DNA from 4 places in the Bradyrhizobium sp. 31Argb genome. Region 3 is predicted to be linked to each of the others. Evidence: predicted binding sites of a transcription regulator. Region 3 holds the regulator's gene; each other region holds the start of a gene.
The links. The regulator PhoB, encoded in region 3, activates phosphate uptake and scavenging genes when phosphate is short. The targets are predictions, from matches to a motif close to TGTCATNNANCTGTCAT.
Positions count from the first base shown of each region.

Region 1 (3,734 bases), on a different contig from region 3:
CTTGGATGGCGATAGCTTGGCCGCAACCGAAGCCTCGCCAGAAATCAGTTCGATCCTGGTCTCGTCAGACGTGGAGGGCAGCGCGACGCTGGTTTGGGTGTTCAGCTCCAGTGAAACGTCGGGCGCGACCGCTACCTTGCGATGTTCCCCTTTTCCGGTCCTGTAGTCGGCCGAGAGTTCTTCGAGCGACGGCCACAGACCGAGCGGTGGGCGAACGATCATGTAGCCGGCGGCAGCGGCCGCAATCGCCCCTCCCAACATGATACGGCGCGTGAGCCGCCGGGGCGGCGGCTGCGAAGCCGTTACGACGACATCTGAGGCCTGCTGCTCATCGGCCAGTTCCCGGGCGGCGACGCTCGCCATGCGAAAAAGCTGTACTGCTTTCTTGAATGCCGCATCATGTGCCTGGCTTTGGTCACGCCAACGCTGCAACGCGTCCACGTCTGCCCGCGTCGGCTCGTCGGTTTTCAGGCGAACGACCCAATCAAGGGCCTCGTCCAGCAGCGGATTGGATTTGGGTGGGCGATTCGGCACGGTCACGATGACTCGCTCACTGCCCTACTCCCCAAATCCAAACCTGCCGATAGTATTGGACGTGCATGAGAGACTATATAGATGATTCCATCCGCATCCGGGTACTGCAACGGACCTTTACGCAAATCATCAGGAGAAACAATCGGGAACACCTGCATCAGATGCTTGGGCATGACACGGTCGAGAATGATGCAGTGGCGCTGCCTGCGGTTTCGACCTGAACGTGTGCTTGATCGGCTCAGCATTCCCCCGCGAACCTCTCCCGGATATACTTACCGGATCCAAGCGACAACTCTCTCTATTCGATAGACGATCGAAACTCCGCTATCCCGCAGAAAAAACCCGCGAAAGTTGAAAAAACAGGTCACAGCTTTCGACGCGGCGACCGGATGAGACGGGGCCTGAAGGCACCGTTCTGCAGCAAACATCGATGATCGACAAGTGCGGTTTCGGCCGGCGTCATTTTTCGATAGCAAATTCAATACGAACGGGGGCGCGGGCCACCGAGACGACGGATCAATGTATAATCGAGACAATTTGCACAGTGGCTCAAGGCCAGCTTCAAATCACTTTCTACCGTTCGCACGCTAACGCCCAGACTGACTGCAACGTCGTGTGCAGACCGCCCCTCGATGCCGATACCGAGCAGCACGTGGCGGGGCCTGGCAGGCAATTCGGCCAGCGCACGCTTGAAGGCATCAATATCGGAACGTGCTTCGACAACCCGGGCGGGATCCGGCTCGTCGTCGCACACATCGAGCAACGCCTCAACTTCCGATGCGCTGACACGATGGTTCAGAGCTTTCTTGGTATCCTTGGCGATGTTGATGGCGGTGCGGAAAATATAGTCGGACGGACTGCGCACAGGGACAGCATCGGTCACCCGCTCCAGCCGCAGGAACGCCTCGTGCAGGGCCTCATAGGCGAAGTCCGAAGACCCCAGACGGCGCGTCAGCTTCTTGACCAGTTCGTCGTAGTTCTCGACGAGCTGCCCCCGCAGCCGTACTCGATTGACACCAGCCACGCCTCGCGGCCCCCCAGACGCCAGCTCGATATCCAGACCGGACTACTCCCGGTGGGATCCTCGTAGCGGCAGCGGATAACACATTTATGACAAAGGTTGAATCCTCGCCAGGGTACAAGCGGGGGTGCGGCTTCCGTATCACAAATGGCATCCGGCTTCACAGATCAGGACGGTTCAAACACCAGCGCTCCACGTTGCATCAAAAACGAGATTGCCGAGCCCATCGCAGGTACGCCGTCCTATCCGCAGGGGCCATCGACATTCATTGCAACGGCTTCACTACAATCACGATACGCACCGGCCGAGGCGTGTTTGCCGGCGCCGACCGGCTGATGGTGAGACCACGCAATACCGTCGCCACGGTGGCGTCCCGCTCGACATCGCCCGTCGATCTGAACAGTTCGGTGCGCTGAACCGTGCGGGACCGATCGATCCAGAGATCAAGGACAGCCCGATAGCTGCCGCCTCGCGTCCTGACATTCTTTTGCAAGGCCTTTTGAATGTCGATCTGCAGACTTTCACTATAATCGTGAAGCCGGCCAACATCGTCGCCGTCATTCGAGGCCCGTACCCTCAACATCCCCAATGACAAATCCGCAGAACCGAGCGGGCTGGCGGGAGGCCCGCCAGTTGTCGCGGATGGTAGAGCAAGGGTGATCGCGTCCGGACGGGTATACTGGACTTTCAGGTCCGTTCCGGCCAACAGCAGGTTCAGCGCCTGCTCGGCCGTAAAGTTGCCCTCAACCGCCGCAGATTTTCGCCCAGTCGCCGAATTGCTCTCATAGAGCACTTGAACACCGGTTCGCTCGCCGTAAGCCTGCAGTGCAATGGCAAGCGGTTGTGCGGGAATATGAAACCCGATCGGCTCCGACACAGTGGCAGCCCGACGTTCTTCGGCAATGGCTGCGCATACGCCGGTGATTACCAGAAGGGCGCAAATCCAGGTGAGATGTCGTTGCCCCCGAGAACGTTCGACCGTCTTCCCATCGGTCACAGCACAAGCATACGCGACATATGATCGAATTGCCGTCATGGCCCCACTTCGCTTTGCCCCAGGGTCTGGTCAGTGTCCTATTTCTAAGCCTTCCGACCAGTCGCTGCTCAGCGCGGCGTAGGCGATGCGCGAGCGCTTTTATATCCGAAGATATGACAGCCGTCTAACAGGCCCTATCGGCCGGGCGGCGGCCAACGTTTCCCACATCGATGACCTTGATCTCGTTAGCCCAGCGAGCGCTTGCGTCTCCGTCCGCGAGCGGCTCGTCGGTACCTCGCTTCAATCACCCCTACGCCTTCACCATCATCATCTTGCGAACACTCATCGCACGTATTTATTCGCTTGAGCATCCAGCGCGCGAGACAATTACAACGCGAAACGCCACAAATCTGCAATGGTACCGACGCTATGCTTCAGCATCCGCTCACACGGCAGAACTGCAATGAATGGCCGCAGTGCGTCACCCCACATGCATCACATGCCTTATCGACAGCTCATTGTGACTGCGATCGCGGCGCTACTCTCTTCTGCCGCGTCTGCCGCCGAATTCACCATCGTCAATGCTTCGAACATTCCATTGCAGCACCTTTATATATCGCCATGTGGGGCGCGGCATTGGGGGCCAGACCAGTTTACCGAAGCGCTGCCGCCTTCCAGATTTTTCACGGTCTCCAGCGTCAGGCCGGGTTGCTACGACATCCAATTCGTGGTTGCGCCCTGGAATAGCTGCGTCATCGCGGGGGCATCACTGCGCCGCAGCGAGGTCTGGAAGGTGACGCAGTGGACTGTGTTCGGCTCGCAGAGCGGCGATTGCTCCCATGTCGCCGGCTACGTTCCGGCAACGCGACGGCCGTGGAACTGGCAATCAACATCGGCTTCGGACATGAAGAGAGAGTAACGTGGCAAAGGTGTTGGTGACCGGCGGCGCCGGATTTCTTGGTTCGCATTTGTGCGAGCGGCTCGTCGAGCAAGGCCACGATGTGCTTTGCGTTGACAACTATTTCACCGGCGGCAGGGCCAATATCGCGCATCTCATCGGCAACCCGCACTTCGAGATGATGCGCCACGATGTGACTTTCCCGCTCTATGTCGAGGTGGATACGATTTACAATCTGGCCTGCCCTGCCTCCCCGATCCACTACCAGTTCGATCCGGTGCAGACGACCAAGACCAGTGTCCACG
Region 1 is NZ_JBEGDB010000019.1:1,343-5,076, forward strand. Features, by position in the region: gene AAFX91_RS05865 (FecR family protein) at 1-540, opposite strand, end outside; gene AAFX91_RS05870 (RNA polymerase sigma factor) at 1,013-1,558, opposite strand; gene AAFX91_RS05875 (STN domain-containing protein) at 1,821-2,591, opposite strand; gene AAFX91_RS05880 (hypothetical protein) at 2,995-3,450, shown strand; gene AAFX91_RS05885 (UDP-glucuronic acid decarboxylase family protein) at 3,452-3,734, shown strand, end outside.
Region 1: a site for PhoB is predicted at 2,705-2,721, ahead of AAFX91_RS05875 (STN domain-containing protein). Genes of this name have one in related genera too.

Region 2 (3,734 bases), on a different contig from region 3:
CGCAGTTCCGAAAGCGATGGCCACAGACCAAGCGGCGGATTCACCACGCCGTAGACGGCCGCGGCTCCGATCACGGCCGCGCCGCCACCCAACATCATGCGACGGTTCAGCGCCGCTTTGCGCTGCCCGAACTCCTTCAGGGGACCCACAAAGTCCATGTCGCGGCCGTGCTGCGCACGGCCAACCACGCCCATCCTGTTCCAGACGCGCTCCGCGTCCTCATAGGCTTTGGCATGAAGCGGGCTCTGCACACGCCAAGCCAGCGCCGCCTGCAATTCCTCCGGCGTCGCTTCTCCAGACGCGACCTTTTGGACCCAACCGACGGCTTCATGCTCGATGCGGCTGAGATCTGGCCCTTGGCCATGCTCTTTGCTCATCGCACTACCGCGCTTATCTCCGCACGACGCCCTAGGGTACGGCTCGCAATCTTCATAGTTCTCTATACTAAGACGGTTCTGGGAGGCCGAAACGGCAACGCTATTCCATCAACTCTTTCCAGCGCGACAGACAATGCTTGTGCGCCAGCATCAGCTCTCTGGCAACCAGTCGTCGCGAAATCCTCATCTGGTCGGCAATGACCTGGCGAGGGACATTGCCGACACGCGCCGCCAGAAAAATCGCGCGCCGACGCGGCGGAAGTTCTGCCATGATCGTCTCGAACGCCGCAAGCTCCGATCGGGCGATCAGCTCCTCCTCCGCCGTCGGCTGCCCGTCTGGAATCTCCAAAGCGTCATCCAGCTCGACGTTGCGGCTGTGGCGCTTCTCGCGGCGGCGTCGATCGTCGGCCGCATTCAAGGCGGCGCGAAAAAGATAATGCTCGGGACGTTGGACCGCGCCGGCCGGCTCCAGCCGTGCCAGACGCAACCACGTATCATGCATGGCCTCGCCCGCGAGGTCGGCCGAGCCCAGGCGCAGGGTCAGTCGCTTTTTCAGATCGTCATAGCCGTCGATAAACAGCCTGCGCATGATCGCCAACGGGGTCTCGTTCAAGGCGCGGCTCCATGAGCGCGCAGGCGAGCGTCCGCGGTTGCGCAGCCAGGATTCACACCAGGGCCTTGCGGCACGAACAACAGGCGAACCGGCTGTACGAAATCGGCCGGCGGCGGTTCCCTGAATTTCAGTCCGCCCAATGTCTGATCGATCAGTTGATCGGTACTCGCGTTTCCCGACGTGCCCACGCGCAAGAGATCTTCAACAGCGCCGTTTTGCGCAATCCAGAACACGGTAACAAGACGGTAGTGATTAGGCCGCGCTTCGTGCAGCCTGCACAAGGTGTCGAGCACATCCTCCTGGATAAGCGCATAATAGCGTTGATGCGCAGCCGGCATCGCTTGCTTCGATTTGTGCTGCGGCGCGGGCGCGAGGACGAAGGTGCCTTCGGCGACGAAGCGGGCAACGAGGCCGGTCCCTGCTAGGAGGCGCTGCAAGGCCTCGGCCGGCGTCAACCGCCCTTGCACGTCGGCCGAGAGTCGCCCGTCCGCGAGGCCTCCTTCGTAAAGCGCCTCATTGCCCGTTGCATCGCCGTAGCGGCCGAGCGCCGAGGCGAGCGGCTGCGACGGGATCGAAAAATCGACGACTGTCTCGCTCCCTGACTGCGCCAGAACCGGTCGTCCAGCCGGCATCATGCCGGTCAGCGCAAGTCCAATAGCCCAAGGGGCGACATAACTGAGCCAGCAACGCTGCAAATTATGGTGTGACCTAACCGCCGTATCGGCCGATTGAAGCATTTTCACTGCCCGATCAGCAGTAGAAGCTTCGGAAAGACACTGGCTGCTGACGATTCAAGTTGGACGCCAGCAGATCCATCCCCACGCCGACGAATGTCACGACACTAAAGACGCGATATTACAGTTTCACGACACGCGTGCCGGCCCTGCCGAAAGCCTGCAGTTAGAGGAATTTGACGAGGCTCATCTGGTAAAGCATCGATGTCGTTTGATAAGACGCCTGCAGCGCCGTCTGCAGTGCCAGGATCTTGGTCGCGACTTCGTCGTCATTGATGCCTTCGATGGAATCCAGCATCGTTTGCGCCATCGCCTTGGTTTGAACTTGCCGATCGGTGGCCGCTTTGATCGAGCCCTGCGCGCCGGCGAAGTCCGCCTGAATATCTTCAATCGTCTGGGTCCCCGGGGCGGTTGCCAAACTGTTCGCGACGCGCTGGTTGAGCGCGGTGACCTGGGCATTGGCATAGGGGTCCGTCGCCGATGTGGTCACAGCCGCGAATACTGCCACCGTCTGCAGTTGCGAACGCAATGCGGGTTCGTCGGCTCTGGCGCCATACTGCACCGTGATGGATGTATCGATCTGGGCTACCGCCGATCCGCGCGCCGAACCGTTCGCAGCAGTATTCTGTTCGCCGTTGTACCAAATCACGGTGTTGTCGGGAGTGCCGGCCACAAGCGTCGTGGCCGAGGCAAGCGGCGTCGTGCCGACGCGCAGCGGAGGTTGATCGAAAAAGTTATCACCGGCCTGCATCGCCGACGCTGCCACCATCGGACCGTTCGCCAGATCCTTCATCGAGGTCCCGAGCGCCGTGTTCAGGTTGGCCGCGGTCGCGGTGGGATCGGCCCCAATCAGGAAGCTGTTGGCGGCGAGCGGCGTGGTGTTCGACGCCGTCATGACAATATCTTCTTTGGTGCCGTCCGGCATGGTGAAGGTGAACTTGACCTGGTCGCCGGGCTTCGGATTGGTCGCGCCAAGATCGACCGACACGGACTTCTGCACCGGCGTTGCCGGCGGCGCCGGCGGAACGGTCGCGGGCAGGTCGACGGGCTGGGTGACGGTAGCGCCCGTTATATTTGTGGATACGCCGGTGAGCTTGATCCCGAACGGCTGCGCCTGCTGCGGAGGCGCCGGTGTTGCGTCCTCCTCGGTGAGAACAACCGACGTTGCCGGCGTGCCGATGGCGTTGCCGACGCGCCCATTCTGATTGACACCGAGATCCGCGATCTTTCGCTCGGCGATGACCTGCTTCAGTCCGGCGACCTGCGCGCCGCGACCGTTCATGATCTCATCGGCCGACGCCACGAGCGCGGTATCGGTAGCACGGCCGGAAAACAGATAGCGATCGCCTGACTTCGCGTTGAGCATGTCGACTGAATCGGTGAAGTCGAGCAATGCGGTCTTCTGGCCGGAGGTATGGCCCGCATCGTCGAGATCCGTGCTTGCGCTGACGGCGGCGCCCTTCACTTCCGACCCGATCTTCACCAGTTGCTGCAGTGAAAGGTTGACGACACCAATGCGCGTGTTCAGATTGGTCGCAGTATCGGAATAGGCTCCTATCCCTGTGATCTGCGCGCGCAGCGCGATCGCAAGGCTGCGGCCACTCCCCTGTCCAGCGTAAGTATTGGAAATCTTGCCGGACGCGAGCTGCTGCGTCAGCGTATCAAGCTGACTGCGCAAATCGAGAATGCCCGAGCCGATATAGGATGTGCGTTGACTAACCCCGGATATTGTCATGGCTGCCTCAGAATACCTGCATCAGGGTCTTGTACATGTCGTTGACCGCCGACATCACGCGCGCGTTTGCCGAATAAGCGTTCTGTAACGACAAGAGATGAGCCATCTCTTCATCCATGTTCACGCCCGAGGACGTTGACATCTTCTGCTGGAGCGTGCTAAGTACGACGTTCTGACCATCGGCAAGCTGCTTCGCCGCGTCGGCATCTGCCCCCTGCTGACTGGTGAACTGTCGCATGAAGCTGAGCAGCGTGCCCTTGAACGGCGCGCTCGCA
Region 2 is NZ_JBEGDB010000092.1:19,042-22,775, forward strand. Features, by position in the region: gene AAFX91_RS19160 (FecR family protein) at 1-377, opposite strand, end outside; gene AAFX91_RS19165 (RNA polymerase sigma factor) at 478-990, opposite strand; gene AAFX91_RS19170 (STN domain-containing protein) at 987-1,727, opposite strand; gene AAFX91_RS19175 (flagellar biosynthesis protein FlgL) at 1,891-3,459, opposite strand; gene flgK (flagellar hook-associated protein FlgK) at 3,467-3,734, opposite strand, start outside.
Region 2: a site for PhoB is predicted at 1,845-1,861, ahead of AAFX91_RS19170 (STN domain-containing protein). Genes of this name have one in related genera too.

Region 3 (3,734 bases):
GAAACCGTCCATCGGCGGGCCGAAGCCCTCGAGATATTTGGCGGCGCCGGTCGCGGCCAGCGTCGCGAGCGTGCGGCCATGGAAGGCGCCTTCGAAGGTGACGATGCGATAGCGCTCCGGATGCCCCTTCGAGAAGTGATAGTGACGCACGACCTTGATCACGCCTTCCATCGCTTCCGCGCCGGAATTGCAGAAGAACACGAAGTCCGCAAAACTCTGCTCGCACAGCCGCGCGGCAAGCTTCTCGCCGTCCGGGCTCTTGAACAGGTTCGACATGTGCCAGAGCTTCGTCGCCTGCTCCTGCAGCGCCTTCACCAGATGCGGATGGGCATGGCCGAGCGCGTTCACCGCGACGCCGGAGGTGAAGTCGAGATAACGCTCGCCTTTGGTCGAGATCAGCCAACAGCCTTCGCCGCGTTCGAAGCCGAGATCGGCCCTGGCAAAAACGGGAAGCAGATGCGACGTGGCGCTGTCGGTCATGGCGATCACTGAAGGGTTTTAGACAAGCCTTTCAGATGAGCCCTGGCGGCGTGCAGCGATGCAGACACGCGGCTGGAGCTCATCCAGCGAAAACAAAACGTGCCGCCTTTGCAGGGCGGCACGTAAAGGCATTCTATGCGCGCGGCGGGTGCTGTCAATCGCCACGAAGCCGCCAGGCTGCGCTGCAAAGTACCGGGTAATCCGCGGGTTTCCAGTGTAGTGGAAAAGCCCGATTGCAATCCCTAAATGTCGGAACATGTGGACGCATAGGCGCGGACTCTTGCGCCAGAGTCACGCCATATTGTAGCGTCTGGCCTGTCGGGTACGACATCTCGTGCGGCAGTTTTGATCCCTAGAGTCCTTTGTGTGCGGCGTACACGTTCGGGTGCGGTTTTCGTGCCCGGCGAGCCTTAAGGGATTCTGCCCGCAGGGATTTTTGAGATTAGGCATCGCAGCGCTGTCCCAGGATCGGCCGGCGCAACGCGAAGGGAAAGATGCGATGACGGTATTGACCTGGTCCGACGAACGCGTCGAGCAATTGAAGAAGCTCTGGGAAGCCGGGCTCTCGGCCAGCCAGATCGCAGCGGAACTCGGCAACGTGACGCGCAATGCAGTGATCGGCAAGGTGCACCGGCTCGGCCTCTCGGGTCGCGCCAAGAGTCCAGCCGCCACCGCACCGCGGCAGCGCAAGGCGCGTCCCGCACAGCCGATGATGCGCGTGGCGCGTCCGGTCTCCCGCGGCAACACCGCGCTCGCGCACGCCTTCGAGGTGGAGGTGGAAGCGGACCCTATCGCCTACGACAATGTGGTGCCGATGAGCCAGCGGCTGTCGCTGCTCGAATTGAACGAGGCCACCTGCCACTGGCCGGTCGGCGATCCCTCGAGCCCGGAATTCTTCTTCTGCGGCGGCAAGGCGCTTCCCGGCCTTCCCTATTGCGCGCACCACTCCCGCGTCGCCTACCAGCCGGCAGCGGACCGCCGCCGTCCGACGGTCAAGCCGTCACACGGCAAGTAAGCCGACGACAGATCGTAGCCCGGGTGAAGCGCAGCGTAACCCGGCAATGCTGTATCGGCAGGTCCAAATTTCCCCGGGTTACGCTTCGCTGCACCCGGGCTACGGATTGAGGTCGCCGAGTTACGACTGCTCGGCCTTCGCGAAGCGATCATCCAGCGCGTAGCCCGCGCCGCGGACGGTGCGGATCGGGTCCTGCTCGCGGCCGGGATTGAGCAATTTGCGCAGGCGGCCGATGTGGACGTCGACGGTGCGCTCGTCGATATAGATGTCGCGCCCCCAGACGCTGTCGAGCAACTGCTCGCGGCTGAACACGCGGCCGGGATGCTCCAGGAAGAACTCCAGCAGGCGATATTCGGTCGGGCCGAGATCGATCGGACGGCCCGAGCGCGCGACGCGACGCTTCTCGCGGTCGAGCTCGATGTCGCCATAGGTGAGCACGGTGGCGAGCCGCTCCGGACTTGCCCGACGCAACAGGCCCTTCACCCGCGCCAGCAGTTCAGGCACCGAGAACGGCTTGACGATGTAGTCGTCGGCGCCGGTCGCCAGTCCCCTCACGCGCTCGCTTTCCTCGCCGCGCGCGGTCAGCATGATGATCGGGAGCTGCTTGGTCTCCGGCCGCGCCCGTAGACGGCGGCACAGCTCGATGCCGGAGAGTCCCGGCAGCATCCAGTCGAGCACGACAAGGTCGGGAATGCGTTCCTTGAGCCTTGTGTCCGCATCATCTCCACGGGCGACCGTTTCGACATCATAGCCTTCTGCATCGAGATTGTAGCGCAACAGCGTCGTCAGCGCTTCTTCGTCTTCGACCACCAGAATGCGTGCGCTCATCGGCTTGGCTTCTCCTATAGCGGGATGACTCTCTGCCTGAATCGTCATCCCACTCTTCCTTTGATGTTTTGAGCAGGATCTTCTTCGGAAAACCGGCTTCGACTTTCCTGGATGTGCTCTAGTTGCCCGGAACGGTCGTGGCGAACGTCGTCATATCCCCCTTCGGCCGCTTGTCGGTCATCTGCTGACCCTCGATCATGTAGAACACCGTCTCCGCGATGTTGGTGGCGTGGTCGCCGATCCGCTCGATGTTCTTGGCGCAGAACATCAGGTGGATGCAGAACGAGATGTTGCGCGGATCTTCCATCATGTAGGTGAGGAGCTCGCGGAACAGCGAGGTGCAGATCGCGTCCACCTCCTCGTCGCTCTTCCAGACGTTCATCGCGGCCGGCAGATCGTGCGCGGCATAAGCGTCGAGCACGGACTTGACCTGCGACAGCACGAGGTCGGTCATGTGCTCCAAGCCGCGGATCAGCTTCAGCGGCTGGAAGTCGTTCTCCAGCGCGGCGACGCGCTTGCCCATGTTCTTGGCGAGGTCGCCGATCCGCTCGAGGTCGGTCGCCACCCGCATCGCGCCGACGATCTCGCGCAGGTCGACGGCCATCGGCTGGCGGCGGGCGATCGTCAGCACGGCGCGCTCTTCGATCACGCGCTGCAGGCTGTCGATCTCGATGTCGGAAGCGACGACACGCTTGCCGAGCGCAATGTCGCGGCGGATCAGCGCATCGACGGATTCGGTGATCATCCGTTCGACCAGCCCGCCCATCTCCGCGACCAGACGGGTCAGTTCCTGAAGATCGCTGTCGAACGCCTTGGCGGTATGTTCAGAAGCCATGATGTCCCTCCTCAACCGAACCGGCCGGTGATGTAGTCCTGGGTGCGACGATCGCTCGGCGAGGTGAAGATCTTGCTGGTGTCGTCAAACTCGATCAGTTCGCCCAGATACATGAACGCGGTCTTGTCGGAGACGCGCGCCGCCTGCTGCATGTTATGCGTGACGATCGCGATCGTGTAGTCCTCCGACAGCTCCTGGATCAGTTCCTCGACCTTGGCGGTCGAGATCGGATCGAGCGCCGAGCAGGGCTCGTCGAACAGGATCACTTCGGGCCGCACCGCAACCGTGCGGGCGATGCACAGACGCTGCTGCTGGCCGCCGGAGAGGCTCAGGCCGGAGGCGTTGAGCTTGTCCTTGACCTCGTTCCACAGCGCGCCGCCGCGCAGCGCTTTCTCGACTCGGCCGTCCATTTCGGATTTCGAGATCTTCTCGTAAAGGCGGATGCCGAAGGCGATGTTCTCATAGATCGTCATCGGGAACGGCGTCGGCTTCTGGAACACCATTCCGATCCGCGCCCGCAGCAGGTTGAGATCGAGCTTGGGGTCGAGAATGTTGGTCTGGTCCAGCATCAGTTGG
Region 3 is NZ_JBEGDB010000201.1:1,665-5,398, forward strand. Features, by position in the region: gene AAFX91_RS29420 (aspartate aminotransferase family protein) at 1-480, opposite strand, end outside; gene AAFX91_RS29425 (GcrA family cell cycle regulator) at 980-1,495, shown strand; gene phoB (phosphate regulon transcriptional regulator PhoB) at 1,616-2,323, opposite strand; gene phoU (phosphate signaling complex protein PhoU) at 2,442-3,158, opposite strand; gene pstB (phosphate ABC transporter ATP-binding protein PstB) at 3,170-3,734, opposite strand, start outside.

Region 4 (3,734 bases), on a different contig from region 3:
ATGGTGATGACCCAGGCATAGACGATCGAGCTTGCGACATTCCAGCGCACCGCCGACATCCGGCGGGCCGCACCGACGCCGACGATGGCGCCGGTGATGGTGTGGGTGGTGGAAACGGGAACCCCGAGGAACGTCGCCATGAACAGGGTCGCCGCCCCGCCGGTCTCCGCGCAAAAGCCCTGCATCGGCGTCAGCTTGGTGATGCGCAGCCCCATGGTGCGGACGATGCGCCAGCCGCCCATCAGGGTGCCCAGCGCCATCGCAGCCTGGCAGGCCAGCACCACCCAGAACGGGATGCCGAACTCCTCGCCGAGATGTCCCTGCGAATAGAGCAGCACGCCGATGATGCCCATGGTCTTCTGCGCGTCATTGCCGCCATGGCCGAGCGAATAGAGCGAGGCGGAGACGAATTGCAGGATGCGGAAGGCGCGGTCGACCGCGAACGGTGTCGAGCGCACCGACAGCCATGACACGATCGCGACCAGCACCAGTGCCAGCAGGAAGCCGATCAAAGGCGACAGCACGATCGCGAGCAGCGTCTTGGAGAGCCCGCTCCACACCGCCGCCGAGACCCCCGCCTTCGCCATGCCGCCGCCGACCAGGCCGCCGATCAGCGCATGCGAGCTCGACGACGGAATGCCGAGTGCCCAGGTGATCACGTTCCAAACGATGGCGCCGACCAGCGCGGCGAAGATCACGGTGGCATCGACGACCTCCGGCTCGATGATCCCGGTGCCGATGGTGTTGGCGACGTGCAGTCCGAATACGGTGAACGCGACGAAGTTGAAGAACGCCGCCCAGAACACCGCGAAATGCGGCCGCAGCACGCGGGTCGAGACGATGCTCGCGATCGAATTCGCGGCGTCATGCAGGCCGTTCAGGAAATCGAACAGCAGGGCGACCGCGATCAGGATCACCAGGACCGGAAGACCAAGCGTGGCGTCCACGTAAACTGCCCTACACTTGCTCAATCACGATCGAGTTGATCTCGTTGGCGACGTCGTCGAAGCGGTCGGCGACTTTTTCGAGGTGATCGTAGATCTCGGCGCCGACGATGAAATCCATCGTGTTTGCGTCGCGGTGCTTGAGGTAAAGCTCCTTCAGCCCGATGTCGTGGAGATCATCGACCCGGCCCTCGAGCTTGGTCAATTCCTCCGTGATCTGGGTCAGCATCGAGACGTTGCTGCCGATCGACTGCAGGAGCGGCAGAGCGCGCCCGACCAGATTGGCGCATTCCACGATCAGTGTCCCCATCTCGCGCATCGGCGGCTCGAACGCGCGCACCTCGAACAGCACCACCGCCTTGGCGGTCTGCTGCATCTGGTCGACGGCATCGTCCATGGAAGTGATCAGGTTCTTGATGTCGCCGCGGTCGAACGGGGTGATGAAGGTGCGGCGGACGGCGGTCAGAACCTCGCGGGTAATGTTGTCGGCGTCATTCTCGAACTGGTTGACGCGCTGGCAGTGGACGGGCGTCTCGTCCCCACCCTTCAGCACATCCTGCAGCGCCATCGCGCACTGGACGGAGGTCTTGGCATGCCGGGCGAACAGGTCGAAAAACCGCTCCTCCTTGGGCAAAAAGGCTCGAAACCAGCGTAGCATAGGTCATATCCATCGTGCCGGACGGCCACTCCGTAACCTGTCACAAAACTGTCATAGAACATTTTGTGCAGGAACGGCCAGCGCTCCGCCGCCGGAACCCGGTCATCCACCGCTTTGTGAAAGGGTCCCCGATGCCTTCGAGGGCCCAACGCAGCAGGATTGCGTTGGACTCCATCTCGCCACGCGATCGGTGCCGTAGCCTGGGTGGAACGCCAGCGTAACCCAGGGCCGTTGGTAAACGCGGACGCAGATGTCCCGGGTTACGCGTTCCGCTCCACCCGGGCTACGATGCGTAGCAAGCCCTACAGCGACCGCCTGAGCAAACGCGCGACCTCGCCGATGATGCCGCGGCGGAAGGTCAGCACGCAGGCGACGAAGATGACGCCCTGGATCACGGTCACCCACTGGCCGTAACCAGCCAGATATTGCTGCATGGCGATGATGATGAAGGCGCCGACCACGGGACCGAAAACGGTGCCGAGGCCGCCGACCAGCGTCATCAGCACGATCTCGCCGGACATCGACCAATGCACGTCGGTCAGCGAGGCGTTCTGGGCCACGAACACCTTGAGCGAGCCGGCAAAGCCCGCCAGCGTGCCTGACAGGATGAAGGCAAGCAGCTTGTACTGGTCGGTCTTGTAGCCGAGCGAGATCGCGCGCGGCTCATTCTCGCGGATCGACTTCAGCACCTCGCCGAAGGGCGAGTTGATGGTGCGGTAGATCAACAGGAAGCCGCCGAGGAAGCCGCCGAGCACGACGTAATAAAGCACCGTCGACTTGGCGAGGTTGAAGACGCCGAACAGAAAGCCCTGCGGAATGCCCTGGATGCCGTCTTCGCCATGGGTGAACGGCGCCTGCAGGTAGATGAAGTAGAGGAGCTGGGACAGCGCCAGCGTGATCATCGAGAAGTAGATGCCCTGCCGGCGGATCGAGATGTAGCCGGTGATGACGGCAAGCCCGCAGGCCGCGGCCGTGCCGATGATGATGCCGAGCTCCGGCGGCAGCGCCCACACCTTCAGCGCATGCGCCGAGACGTAGCCGGCGGTGCCCAGGAACATCGCGTGGCCGAACGACAGCAGGCCGCCATAGCCGACCAGCAGGTTGAAGGCGCAGGCGAGCAGCGCAAAGCACAGCGCCTGCATCACGAAGAACGGATAGATGCCGGTGAGCGGCACGATGGCCAGCAGCACGGCCATTATGCCGAAAGCGACCATCTCGTCGCGCATCGCGCGCGGCGGGACCGGCAGGGTATCGTCGGTGAGTGTTGACATATCAGGCCGCCCGTCCGGTCAGTCCCGTCGGCTTCACAAGCAGGACCAGCACCATCAAGACGAACACGACGGTGTTGGAAGCCTCGGGGTAGAAATACTTGGTCAATCCCTCGATCACGCCGAGCGCGAAACCGGTGATAATCGATCCCATGATCGATCCCATGCCGCCGATCACCACCACCGCGAACACGACGATGATGAGGTCGGCGCCCATCAGCGGGCGGACCTGGTTGATCGGCGCCGACAGCACGCCTGCGAGTGCCGCAAGCCCGACGCCGAGGCCGTAGGTGAGCGTGATCATCCTGGGCACGTTGATGCCGAAGGCACGTACCAGCGTCGGATTTTCGGTCGCGGCGCGCAGATAGGCGCCAAGCTGCGTCTTCTCGATCAGGAACCAGGTGGCCAGGCATACCACCAGCGAGAACACGACCACCCAGCCGCGATAGACGGGCAGGAACATGAAGCCGAGATTCATGCCGCCGCGGAGCGCGTCGGGAATCTGGTACGGCAGGCCGGAAGAGCCGAAATAGTTCTGGAAGATGCCCTGGATGATCAGCGCGATGCCGAAGGTCAGCAGCAGGCCATAGACATGGTCGAGGCCGGACAGCCATTGCAGCATGGTCCGCTCCAGGATCATGCCGAAGATGCCGACCACGATGGGCGCGATGATCAGCGCCCACCAATAGCCGAGGCCGGCGATGTTGAGCAGGAAGTAGGCGCAGAAGGCGCCCATCATGTAGACCGCGCCATGGGCGAAATTGATGATGTTGAGCATGCCAAAAATCACGGCAAGCCCGAGGCTGAGCAGCGCGTAAAACGAGCCGTTGATCAGTCCCACCAGTAGCTGTGCGTAGAGAGCCT
Region 4 is NZ_JBEGDB010000055.1:6,517-10,250, forward strand. Features, by position in the region: gene AAFX91_RS13680 (inorganic phosphate transporter) at 1-947, opposite strand, end outside; gene AAFX91_RS13685 (DUF47 domain-containing protein) at 958-1,602, opposite strand; gene AAFX91_RS13690 (branched-chain amino acid ABC transporter permease) at 1,905-2,873, opposite strand; gene AAFX91_RS13695 (branched-chain amino acid ABC transporter permease) at 2,875-3,734, opposite strand, start outside.
Region 4: a site for PhoB is predicted at 1,641-1,657, ahead of AAFX91_RS13685 (DUF47 domain-containing protein). Genes of this name have one in related genera too.